DNA from 4 places in the Lysinibacillus sp. NPDC097868 genome. Region 1 is predicted to be linked to each of the others. Evidence: riboswitches for the same ligand, from Rfam matches in the RefSeq annotation. Region 1 holds a riboswitch; each other region holds the start of a gene.
The links. A riboswitch is a leader RNA that binds a small molecule or an ion and turns the genes downstream of it on or off. The one in region 1 is predicted to bind cobalamin.
Positions count from the first base shown of each region.

Region 2: linked by a shared signal. The riboswitch ahead of ACIQXJ_RS17245 (ABC transporter substrate-binding protein) and the one ahead of ACIQXJ_RS23390 (FecCD family ABC transporter permease) in region 1 are both predicted to bind cobalamin.
Region 3: linked by a shared signal. The riboswitch ahead of metE (5-methyltetrahydropteroyltriglutamate--homocysteine S-methyltransferase) and the one ahead of ACIQXJ_RS23390 (FecCD family ABC transporter permease) in region 1 are both predicted to bind cobalamin.
Region 4: linked by a shared signal. The riboswitch ahead of ACIQXJ_RS05140 (energy-coupling factor ABC transporter permease) and the one ahead of ACIQXJ_RS23390 (FecCD family ABC transporter permease) in region 1 are both predicted to bind cobalamin.

Region 1 is NZ_JBIWBS010000009.1:42,356-45,472, forward strand. It holds gene ACIQXJ_RS23380 (response regulator transcription factor) at 1-455, shown strand, start outside; gene ACIQXJ_RS23385 (YdhK family protein) at 510-1,091, opposite strand; cobalamin riboswitch at 1,268-1,461, shown strand; gene ACIQXJ_RS23390 (FecCD family ABC transporter permease) at 1,609-2,655, shown strand; gene ACIQXJ_RS23395 (ABC transporter ATP-binding protein) at 2,661-3,117, shown strand, end outside.
Region 2 is NZ_JBIWBS010000003.1:77,703-80,819, reverse strand. It holds gene ACIQXJ_RS17250 (acyl-CoA dehydrogenase family protein) at 1-768, shown strand, start outside; cobalamin riboswitch at 1,022-1,206, shown strand; gene ACIQXJ_RS17245 (ABC transporter substrate-binding protein) at 1,403-2,389, shown strand; gene ACIQXJ_RS17240 (FecCD family ABC transporter permease) at 2,386-3,117, shown strand, end outside.
Region 3 is NZ_JBIWBS010000001.1:1,839,400-1,842,516, reverse strand. It holds gene ACIQXJ_RS09110 (methyl-accepting chemotaxis protein) at 1-686, shown strand, start outside; gene ACIQXJ_RS09105 (VOC family protein) at 725-1,087, opposite strand; cobalamin riboswitch at 1,293-1,471, shown strand; gene metE (5-methyltetrahydropteroyltriglutamate--homocysteine S-methyltransferase) at 1,656-3,117, shown strand, end outside.
Region 4 is NZ_JBIWBS010000001.1:1,077,236-1,080,352, reverse strand. It holds gene cobJ (precorrin-3B C(17)-methyltransferase) at 1-282, opposite strand, end outside; gene ACIQXJ_RS05145 ((2Fe-2S) ferredoxin domain-containing protein) at 286-657, opposite strand; cobalamin riboswitch at 796-975, opposite strand; cobalamin riboswitch at 1,233-1,416, shown strand; gene ACIQXJ_RS05140 (energy-coupling factor ABC transporter permease) at 1,557-2,303, shown strand; gene ACIQXJ_RS05135 (energy-coupling factor ABC transporter substrate-binding protein) at 2,305-2,577, shown strand; gene cbiQ (cobalt ECF transporter T component CbiQ) at 2,581-3,117, shown strand, end outside.

The sequences.
Region 1 (3,117 bases):
CAGCAAAAGCAGAACAGGCTGATATTATAAAAGGCTTAAATTTGGGAGCAGACGACTACATTTTAAAGCCTTTCGACGAGGAAGAGTTAGTAGCACGTATACATGCTGTTTTAAGAAGAACAAAAACTGAGGAACCCGTAGTTATTTTTGAAGGGCTACGATTAAATAAAGAATCCGTTGAATTGTCTTTTCAACAAGAGGTTATTCTTTTAACGCCAAAGGAGTTTGCGATGATAGCGCTATTTCTTGAATATCAAAATAAAGTTTTTTCAAGAGAACATTTAATTAATTCAGTTTGGGGCTATAACGTCACAATTGAAGATCGAACAATTGATTCGCATGTCCGCAATTTACGGGAAAAACTGCGAAAAAGTGGCTTTCCTGTAGATGATTATTTACAGACAGTGTGGGGAATCGGCTATAAATGGCATAAGATAGCTGATAAAAAGCAATAGACAAATAATTAGTAACAACCTCTGAAGGAATAAACCTTAGAGGTTGTTTTGTTTTTATTTTGACGCTAGTTCGCTTTCTGTAACCCATTTATGATTTTTCATTTCTTCCCCAGTTGTTGTTAAAGGGAAATCAATCATATAAACAGTCGTTTGTACCGCTTCATCAATGCGAACAGTAGCATTTTCCATGCCTTTCATATGCGTAGCATCTGTTTTAACTTCAGTGCCTGGAGACAATGGGGCAACACCTGGATCTATTAATTCCTCATGTATTACCCATTTATGATTTTCTATTTTCTTTCCACCGGTAGTCGGTTCATAGGAGATAATATAGGCAGTTGTATCATATGCCCCAACAATCGTTGCTTCGGCGCCTGCCATCCCTGCCATATGTCCATCCTTAATAATAGCAGTACTGCCTACAGGGAATTTAGGGTTTTCAGCAGTTTTTAAAGTGGATGGAACTTCACCCGAGCTTGAATGATTCATCTCTTCTCCATGGTCTGCTTCTGCACTATGATCTATTGCTTCACTATTAGTAGGCACCGACTTCGCTGTATCGTTAGAGCAAGCTGATAATATTAGTAAAGCCGTTACTGCCATTAAACTTAGGAACCAGTTTCTTTTTAATACCATATGCATTTCCTCCTTATCATTTATTGTTTTAATGTAACAAGTAAATGTGCAGAAATTATGGATTAAGTTTTGTACAAAAATCCATTGGTATGAAGTTGAAAAGAGGAAAGATTGATTCCTAGATGTAAGGAGCTATAGACTACGATAATTATGTATGATAGAATCGTCATAATTTTAAAATTTCAGAAACTAATGGTGTGACGCTTGTTAACAAGTGCCACTTAAAAGGGAAGTCGGTGTAAGTCCGACGCTGTCCCGCAACTGTAACGAGGAGTTCTATGATGTAGTAGCCACTGTTTTTAGAATGGGAAGGCAATCATAGTAACGTTGAATCGAAGCCAGGAGACCTGCCAATTAGTTTATACCTGTAATGCCCACGAGGATGCAAGCAATTACGGACAATTGATGGATACTTCTCCAACTTTGTTTAACCTAGGGTATTTCTATGCATTCGTGCGTAGAATACCCTTTTTTATTGCTTCGTATTTATCAAGATTGATAAGGAGTTAATAAGCAAATGAATAAAAAATTTATGTTATTTTCATTGACCCTTCTTTTAGTACTGATTGCTTCAATGACGGTTGCTATAATGATTGGCTCAGTGTCAATTACACCACTACATGTATGGAAGGTTATTTTCTCGAAAATTCCTATTTTCTCAAATACGATAGAGCATGATTGGAGCCGCTCACAGGAAATTATTATATGGCAAATACGTGTCCCACGTGTCATGCTTGCAGCTATTGTTGGAGCAGGCTTAGCTATTGCTGGAGCAGCTGTGCAAGCACTTGTCCGTAATTCAATTGCAGATCCATATATTTTAGGTATTTCTTCAGGTGCGACAGTTGGTGCCACGGCTGTCATCATTTTAGGTGCTTTTTCATTTTTAGGTATCTACGCCCTTTCAGTAGCTGCTTTTCTAGGCTCCTTTATAGCAATTGTGTTGGTATTTTTCTTGTCACGTGTAGGGGGGCGTATATCTATTTTCCGTTTGTTGCTAGCAGGAATGGCAGTATCGTTTATCTTATCTGCTACTTCAAATTTTATGTTAATGATGTCTAAGGAAGAGGGCGGTATAAAAGCCGTTATGTATTGGATGCTTGGAAGTCTTGCAGGCGCAAAATGGAGTAATTTATTCATTCCAGCGATTATTTTTTTCATCGTTTTTGGTTTGTTATGGCTTCATTATCGAAATTTAAATTTATTACTACTTGGCGAAGAAGCGGCGGTCACATTAGGTGTTAATCTTCAACAATTTCGAATTCAATTGATACTACTCGTATCTTTACTAACAGGTGTGCTTGTTGCAGTAAGTGGCTCCATTGGGTTTGTTGGTTTAATAATTCCACATATCGTGCGATTAATAGTGGGGTCTAATTATAAATATGTCATCCCTATTAGCGCATTATTAGGAGGGATTTTCTTAGTTTGGGCTGATGCGATTGCACGCGTGATAATAGCTCCAGAAGAAATGCCAATTGGCATCATTACTGCCTTTTGTGGCGGTCCATTTTTCATTTGGCTACTACGCCGTAACAATTATTCATTTGGTGAAGGAGATTAAAGGCTATGACATTAGAGGCGAAGCATGTATCATTCTCCATTCATGATCAGCGCATATTAAAAGAAGTAAGCATTCAAATAAAGGAAAAGCAATTTGTCGGTTTAATTGGTCCTAATGGTAGTGGAAAGTCTACACTATTGAAAAATATGTATCGGTTATTAAAGCCCGAAAGTGGAACTGTATTATTGAATGAGGAAGATATTTTTAAGCAATCAAGTAGAGCAATTGCAAAAAATTTAGCCGTTGTTAGTCAAGAAACACCTGTGTTATTCGATTTTAAAGTCAAAGATTTGGTGAGCATGGGAAGAACGCCACATAAGAAGCTTTTTGAAATGGACGGTAAGGAAGACTTCAATATTGTAAAAGAGGCATTGTCTCAAACGGGTATTGCCCATTTAGAAACGCGCAGCTTTAGTTCTCTTTCTGGAGGAGAAAAAAAGAGAGTGATGGTTGCACGTGCAC
Region 2 (3,117 bases), on a different contig from region 1:
AACGCCGTAGCTTCCATTGGCATTATGCGTCGAGGTTATTTAGAGGCGAAGCATTATGTCACAAACCGAAATGCGTTCGGGCAACCTTTAATTCAATACCCAATGATTCAGGATACATTAGGGAAATATGCTGCTAAGTTACATGTAGAGGTAGCTACTGTTTTTGATCTTATTCAATTATATGACAAGGTAACGAGTGGTCAGGGGAATGAGCAGGACATCATTCTTAATCGTTTGAATATCGCCATCATGAAAAAAGAAACAGCTGAACAGGCGGTACATTACGCAAGCGAAGCAATTGAATTGCATGGAGGAAACGGTTATATCGAAGATTTTGTAACGCCACGTTTACTTAGAGATGCTCAAGTACTTACGGTATGGGAAGGTACGGCTAACATTTTAGCACTTGAGCTTATTCGCTTAGTAGATAAATTTAATGCCCATGAATTATTTGTCCATGTAATGCGCGAGCGTTTGACGAAGTTAACTGATTGTTCATTAGTACAAATTGTAGGCGAGCAACTGAAGAAAACAGAAGCAACATTGCAAGTCTTTAGTCGTTTGGATGAGGCTACGAAGTCGTACGAGGCAAAGGGAGTAGCCGAAAAAATGGCCCATTTATACGAAAGTGTAGTGGCAGTCGAATGGGCAGTCAAATTTGGCGACAAGTATGAAAAGCTAGCAGATATTTATTTAGAAGATACATGGGCATTGCGCGAAATAGGCGCACCAATGAAAACTGTGCAATATTTTTCGGAAATTATGTAGCGGGTGTCAGGCACACAAACAATTTTGAAAATTTTTTTATCCTGCGGGAACGCGGAAAACGAAGTGGATTTTTCCGATTTAGGAGTCGACATTATGTTAGGTTCTATGTAGTGCCAGGCACTCAAAGAATTATACTAGTTGATTGAAGCGTAAAGTGTCCGCACACAGTGGAAATCAACGATCTTAAAAAAGAGACGCTAATACAGGGTCTCTTTTTTATCGTTATCTATTTCTATTTTCATGTATAATAAAATCAACTGAATATTATAAAGGTTCTTTACTAAAGTAAAGTGAAAAGGGAAATCGGTGTAATTCCGATGCGGTCCCGCCACTGTAAGTGTGAGTTTTTTCAATCTATGCCACTGAATTTTTTTTGGGAAGGCATGAAAAAGCATTTGGAGCACGAGCCAGGAGACCTGCCTTTATAGAACGATACATTGCAGCCTACGAGGATAGGATGGTGGTTTTTTTGTGCAAGCACCGCCTCTCGTTATGATGACGAGGGGGTTTTTTTGTTTTGGAAAGCTACTGACGATAAATAATTGAACATAAAGGCAATAAGTTGCCAACATTCTATCGATCAATCAAGTGAACAGAGCTGAAAAATGCACATACAATCTAAGGAGGTCTCACAATGAAAAAGTATTGGAAAATAGGGTTATCAGCATTTTTAGCAATGGGCATTCTAGCAGCATGTGGAGAAGAACCGAAAAACGACAAATCAACAACAGAGCAGCAGGATCAGCAGGATCAGCAGGATCAGCAGGATACAAAACAGGTAGAAGAAGCAACGTTCCCGCTAACAATAACAGATGCTACTGGCAAAGATATTGTACTAGAAGCACCGCCAGAGAAAATTATTTCTCTTATTCCAAGTAACACAGAAATATTATTTGGACTTGGCTTAAATGATAAAATCGTTGGCGTTAATGATTATGATGATTATCCACCAGAGGTTGCTGACAAAGAAAAGGTTGGCAGTATGGAATTTAATATAGAACAAATTATTGCTTTACAGCCAGATATCGTTTTTGCACATGAATCAGGTATAGCTTCTTTAGGGGGAGCGATGGATCAGCTGGAAGCAGCGGGTGTTAAAGTATTTGTTGTGAAAAACGCGAGTGATTTTAATGAGACATATACGACGATTGAGCAATTAGGTCGCGCCACTGGTAAGCTACCAGAGGCGGAAAAAATTATTGCCAATATGAAAGCAAAGGTTGAGGAAGTCCAAGCAAAATTACAGGACGTGAAGATGAAGAAAGTCTTTGTAGAAACGTCAGATGAACCAGAAATCTACACACCTGGCAAGGACACGTTTATGCAGGAGATGCTAGAGATGATTCATGCCGAAAATATCGCAGCTGATACGGATGGCTGGTTCAAAATTGATGCAGAACAAATTATTACAAAAAATCCAGATGTCATCGTGGTCACTTATAATTATGTGCCCGATATTTTAACAAAAATTCCACAACGTGCAGGCTTTGAGACAATTACGGCTGTAAAAAATAAGGCTATTGTGCAAGTAGATGAAAATACGACAAGTCGTCAGGGCCCGCGGTTAGCAGATGGGCTTGAAGAGTTAGCGAAAGCCGTCTATCCTGAGGCTTTCGAGTGAGTAAAACAGTTTTTGCCTATGTAACAGCCATTACGTTACTTATCGTTAGCATCTGGTGTGGCGTATCAATAGGCTCGGTTCATATTCCGTTAGAGGTATTTTGGAATAAAGCGGCAGATGAAACAGCTGCCAATATTTTATGGAAAATTCGTTTGCCGCGAGTATTGCTCGCAGGTCTTGTAGGAGCATCGTTGGCCATTGCAGGGGCAGCCTTTCAAGGATTGTTAAAAAACCCGTTAGCAGATCCGTATACGCTTGGTGTATCTTCAGGAGCGTCAGTCGGTGCTGTCATGACACTATTTTTCGGCATCTCTATACCAGTTGTCGGTTTGTATGCATTGCCAACGCTCAGTATGATAGGGGCTGTACTAACGATGGTAGCTGTGATGAGCTTTGCCAGAATAGTAGACCGTTCTCTGAAAATGGAGACACTTATTTTAACCGGAGTTATTTTTAGTTCTTTTTTAGGGTCGCTCATTTCACTAATGATAGCGTTATCAGGTGAAGAGCTTCGGCAAGTGATTGGCTGGTTACTAGGCTCAGTCTCGATGCGAGGATGGCCGTATGTGCAAATGATTACCCCATTTGTGGTCATTGGCTCTGTTATTTTGTGGACGCAAAGACGCGAGCTAAATGTTCTGCTCTATGGAGAGGAACGAGCAAAGCATTTAGGTGTCAATGTAAAGCGTAGCAAATATTTAATTTTAGTAGGAGGCTCCATGCTTACT
Region 3 (3,117 bases), on a different contig from region 1:
AAGTATTGCAACTTACTACAAATGGCCAACATTTAATGAATAACTCAACACAGCAAATGTTTGCTATTGATAAAATTGTCCAAGAGGCTGTTGCAAAAGTAGAAGGCTTAAATAGGCAATCACAGGAAATATCTAAATTAGTTTCTGTCATTGACGATATTGCCAATCAAACCAACTTATTAGCATTGAATGCTGCAATCGAAGCGGCACGTGCAGGGGAGCAAGGCAAAGGTTTTGCTGTTGTGGCTGACGAAGTGCGCAAGCTTGCAGAACAAGTATCATATTCAGTGACGGATATTTCATCTATAGTAACACGAATTCAAAACGAAACAGTTGGGGTAACAGCATCACTTCAAACGGGGTATGAAGAAGTGAAAAGGGGCACAGAGCAAATTACGACTACTAATACTACCTTTGAACAAATTGCCTCTGCTGTTAATAGTATGGTTAGTAATATTCAAGGGATAACAGAAAACTTGCAGGGCATTTCAACAGCAACTGAGCAAATCAATCGTTCTATCGATGAAATTGCAGCTATATCAGAGCAGTCTGCAGCTGGTGTAGAGGAAACGACTGCCACAATTGATCAAACAGTTGCAACAATGGATGAAATCTCGAAGAATACAGATTATTTAGCATCGATGGCAGAGAATTTAAACAAAGAGGTTCAGCACTTTAAACTGTAAATAAAAAAGCAGCCATCGATGGCTGCTTTTTTTAAAATTTAAATTGGCTGAATAATTTCTACCCGATTACCAAAAGGATCTCTAAATTCAAAGCGCTCAAAATTCGGAATTGGAACAGAATCGAGGATTTCGATATGATGCTCTGTTAATATTTTTTTCCAATATGCTACATCTTCTACTTGATAGGCAATATGCGCTTTCGTTGTTAGTCGATCAAAGCCGTCTTCTGTGCCAACATGTACTTCTTGATGACCAACTCGTATCCAAAATCCACCACGCCCTTTAAGGGATTCTGGTTTCTCTATTTCTTTGAGCCCTAACACATGGCAATAAAACCCTTTCCCTTGCTCTTCGGTACCTTTTGGAATCGTTAATTGTACGTGATGTAATCCGACAATCATAGTAATCCTCCTCAGTATTTCTTGTTATAACTATATATTCAACAAATTCCTTTAAATACCTCTTTGTTAGTAGATTGTTATATTATGATGTCGTCAATCAGTACAATAGAGAATTACTAAAAGAACTATGTACCGAAATAATATACATATCTTCATAAAAGTTATACTTTTCAGAAAAATGTATGTTATAGTAAGAAACATAATTAAATATTGTGTAAGAGTTGGTGCCAAATGAAAGTTTGGCTTAAAAGGGAAGTCGGTGTAAATCCGACGCTGTCCCGCAACTGTAAATCGGAGCAAATCACATATGCCACTGGGGAACTGGGAAGGCTGTGAGGCGTGTTGATGAGAAGCCAGGAGACCTGCCAATGTCTAGTACACACCAAATAACCTACGTGGAAATAGGTGGTGAGATGTGACCGAATCGGCACTGTGCGACTAACGAATATATACGATAATTAATATATTATCGTATCGCCTCGTCATAGCTAATTTAGATATACATTAACTACCATTTTCCAAAAAAGGAAGATGGTTTTTTTATTTTAAACCAGAGGAGAGAAGTAATATGACGTATACAACGACTGTAATAGGCTACCCATACATAGGGGAAGACCGTGAATGGAAAAAGGCATTAGAGGCATTTTGGAGAAATGAACTTACAGAAGAAGATTTTTTACAAAAAATGAAAGAAATTCGTCTTGCACGCATCGACAAGCAGCTTTGTAGCGGTATAGATATTGTCACTGTTGGGGATTTCACCCCGTATGACAGAATGCTTGATACAGCGATGATGTTTGGCTTAGTGCCAAAGCGCTTCGGCTGGCAGGGTGTAAAGGTTGATTTACAAACGTATTACGCGGTAGCGCGTGGAAATAAAGAAGCTGTTGCTAGTGAAATGACAAAATGGTTTAATACAAATTATCATTACATTGTACCTGAATATGAAGGACAAGCTCTGCAACTAACAGACAATAAAATACTTGCAGATTTCCTTGAGGTTAAAGAAGTATATGGCATTACTGCAAAGCCAACGCTAATCGGGCCATATACATTTTGCAAGCTAACAAAAGGTTACGATAAAGTATCACAAGTTGCGTTTATTTTAGCACTACTACCACTGTATGCGCAGGTTATCCAAGAACTAGTATCAGCCGGTGCTGACTGGGTTCAATTAGAGGAGCCTGCATTAGTCACATCATTAGATGAGGCAGAGGTCAAACTTGTGCAAGAAATATATACACAATTAGCAGCGGCTGTACCAGAGGCTAATATTATGTTACAAACCTATTTTGAATCGTTATCAGCTTATAACACACTTATTGAACTCCCTGTACAAGGATTTGGCTTGGATTTTGTTCATGGCTATACGAAAAATATGGAGGCGCTACGTCAATTTGGCTTTCCACATGATAAAGTATTGGCAGTAGGTATTGTTAATGGACGAGATATTTGGAGGGCAAATTTAGCAGAGGTAAGTACAACAGTTAGGGCAATTGAACAGCTGACTAGTGCACAGGAGCTGTGGGTTCAATCGTCATGTAGCTTACAGCATGTGCCGATTTCGACCGCACTTGAAACAAAATTAGAGCCTGTCTTGAAAAATGCGCTTGCATTTGCTGATGAAAAATTAGCAGAAATATCAGAGGTGGCTAAATATTTAAAAGAAAAAAATCACACGTCAAATCATACTATCTCTGAGAGCATGAAAGCAATTGAAGCATTAAAAAAACATTCCGTACGAAATAATCTAGCAGTTCAACAAGAAGTACAAACGATGTCAACAGAGGATTTTGAACGTCAAAATGATTATAATGCGCGTCAGATTATTCAACAACAGTCACTGCAGATACCCCTATTCCCAACGACTACGATTGGTAGTTTTCCTCAATCTGATGAAGTGAAGCGCACACGTAATGCATGGCGTAAAAAACAGCTTGCAGATGAAGCATATGCTGACTTTGTCGCACAAGAAACGAAACGGTGGATTGCCATACAAGAAGATTTAGATATTGATGTACTAGTGCATG
Region 4 (3,117 bases), on a different contig from region 1:
AAGTCCAGCCATCCCGTATACGCCTGAGTCACCACTCGAAATAACAGAAACGATATTTCCGGCCTCCGCTTGACGTACCGCTTCTTGTGCTCGTGACACTTCTTCAGTCATACCAGTACTAACAATCGACTTCGCACTTACTAAATCTTGAATGAGCTCCACATACGTTTTATAACCGATAATAAATTCACTTTGTTGCAATGCCTCTACAGCACGTGTCGTAATATGTTTGAAATCCCCAGGTCCAAAGCCTACAACAAAAATCTTTCCTTTTTGCGCCATTTTTTACCCCTCTTTCACCTTGTCGATGCCTTTAATGGCTGTTGTTTGCGGGGTACGTTGCAACGTACCTTCTGTCAGTGTAAAAACATGCTCACTATGTAAAGAATCATGGTTTAAATCTTGTACAAGTGTTCTACCATGCTCAACTGTTGGTACACGATACCAATTTCCCTGTGGATACGCGATCACAACACAAGCATCTTTACATCTGCCATTACAACGCGTTCTTGTCGTATGTATTTCCTTATCGAGTGCTAATTTCTCTATTTCGTCTCGAATTGCGAGCGTAATTTCCTCAGCCTCTTTTTTCATGCAACTACTACCATTACAAATAAAAAGATGGGTTTTCATGCCCTCTAAATTCCAAGTTGTCATTGTTTTTCTCCCCTCATTCTTCTTTTAGGAAAAAGAAAAAACCTTTACTCGATATCGAAGAGTAAAGGTTTTATAGAAGCCAAAATAAAAACGAATATATACGTATCCGCTCTCGCTTCACTTCTCCCTCCGAAAAGTTTGCATGTCATCAACTAAGCAGGTTTCCTGACTTAAGCTTCTTCTTACTTTCGCGCCTTCCCAAGTCTTCAGTGGCATTGCGATTTCATCAGCTATTACAGTAGCGGGGGCTGTACCGGGTTTACACCGATTTCCCTATTATCTCGAAGTATTTCGAGCACTTAATGATGGATTTATATTTAAATTTTGAAATGAAATGTTAATAAAACGAATATAAAACTGTTTCTATCATAGCCTATTATTTTTATACTTTTCAACATTTCTTTTTTATTTATTAGATTTTTAATAAAATTTCAACAAATATTTCATTGAAATTGATCGATTTTTCCTTACATTTATCTGAATTTTCTAGATTGTTATTCTTTTTAAAAAAACTTTTTACAAAAAAAGGATAGCTTCTGATTGGAAAAACATGTTACACTTCTTCGTGAAAACTCACAACTTCATCTTTTTTCGGTGCGAAGTGTATACATTTCGCTTAAAAGGGAAGCCGGTTCAAGTCCGGCGCGGTCCCGCCACTGTACTAGGGAATTTTATAGAAAATGTCACTGTCCATAGGACGGGAAGGCCTATAAAATGTTGAACTAAAGCCAGGAGACCTGCCGAGAAAATCGTGATCGTTTCAACCTACGAGGATAGGTGTGCGGCTTGGCAAATGACAATTCTATTTGCTTTTTCAGCTATGCACTTTTTCCGAAACGGAGAAGTGCTTTTTTATTGCGCACGCTACATTCGAAATTTACTGTTGAGGAGGAAAGGTATTGAAATTTTCTTTTTGGAAACTTAGTTATTTCTTAGTGGCTTTTTTACTAGTACCAAAACGAGCGTTTGCTATGCATATCATGGAAGGATTTTTGCCGATTGAATGGGCAATTTTTTGGTGGGTCATTTCGATTCCATTTATTATTTTAGGATTACGTTCTATTCGGAAAACAATTGATGAAAATCCTGAAACGAAAATGATATTAGGCTTATCGGGTGCATTTGCATTTGTCCTATCGGCACTGAAAATTCCATCAGTAACAGGAAGTTGCTCACATCCTACTGGCGTTGGTCTTGGTACAGTTCTTTTCGGACCATTAGCCATGAGTGTGATTGGAACAATCGTTTTATTATTCCAATCATTACTTTTAGCGCATGGTGGTATTACCACTTTAGGTGCGAATGCTTTCTCTATGGCAATTGTAGGACCAATTATTGCGTATTTTGTTTTTAAAGGTTCTCAAAAAATCGGTCTATCATTCTCTATTGCTGTCTTTTTTGCAGCGATGCTTGGGGACTTAGGTACATATGTTGTCACTTCAGTTCAATTAGCACTGGCTTTCCCTTCTGAAGTAGGAGGCTTTATGGCTTCATTCACAAAATTTGCAGGTATTTTTGCTTTAACGCAAATCCCTCTAGCAATTAGTGAAGGGATTTTAACAGTTATCGTTATGAATTTCTTAAAAAAATACAATGTGAGCGAATTAAAGGCACTACGTGTTTTCTCAGCAAAGGAGGCACATTAGGATGAAAAAGAATTTACTGCTACTAGCTGTCGTTGTACTTCTAGCAATCATCCCTCTTTTCGTACAAAAAGGTGCAGAATTCGGTGGTGCAGACGGAGAAGCTGAAGCTGCAATCGGTGAAATTAATGCAGAATATGAACCATGGTTTGAAAGCTTATGGGAGCCACCAAGTGGTGAAATCGAAAGCTTATTATTCGTATTACAAGCCGCGATTGGTGCTGGCTTTATTGGCTATTTCGTAGGTTATATGCGAGGCAAGCATAAGGAAGGTTAAGCGATGTTACTCATTGATAAGTATGCTTATATGAATAAACTAGCGTCCGTTCATCCGTTAGAAAAAATGACGTTTTCCTTGGGGTTACTGCTATTGTCGCTTATCGTGAGAGATGAACTTATTTCACTCATTACATTTATTGTAATGAGTGCTTTTATCATTTTAGGCGCTAAAATCCCTTTCCAATATTATGCGAAATTACTGCTGTTACCAGGATTTTTTCTGCTATCCAGTTTGCTATCTATTTTGATTTCAATTGCGCCAAATTCAAGTAACCTCCCAGCACATTTCTGGGCATTTTCTCTTAGTAATTGGACAGTTTTCATCGGAAATGAAAGCGTAATTACAGCACAGCAGCTATTGTTCTCTGTATTAGGCAGTATTAGCTGTTTATACTTTTTAATTTTAACGACTTCGGTCCAATCTATTTGTCACGTCTTACGTCAATGGCATCTGCCTGCTTTATTTGTAGAATTAGTAGAGTTAACGTATCGATTTATTTTCATCTTTTTAAATAGCATGCATAAAATTCATCTTGCT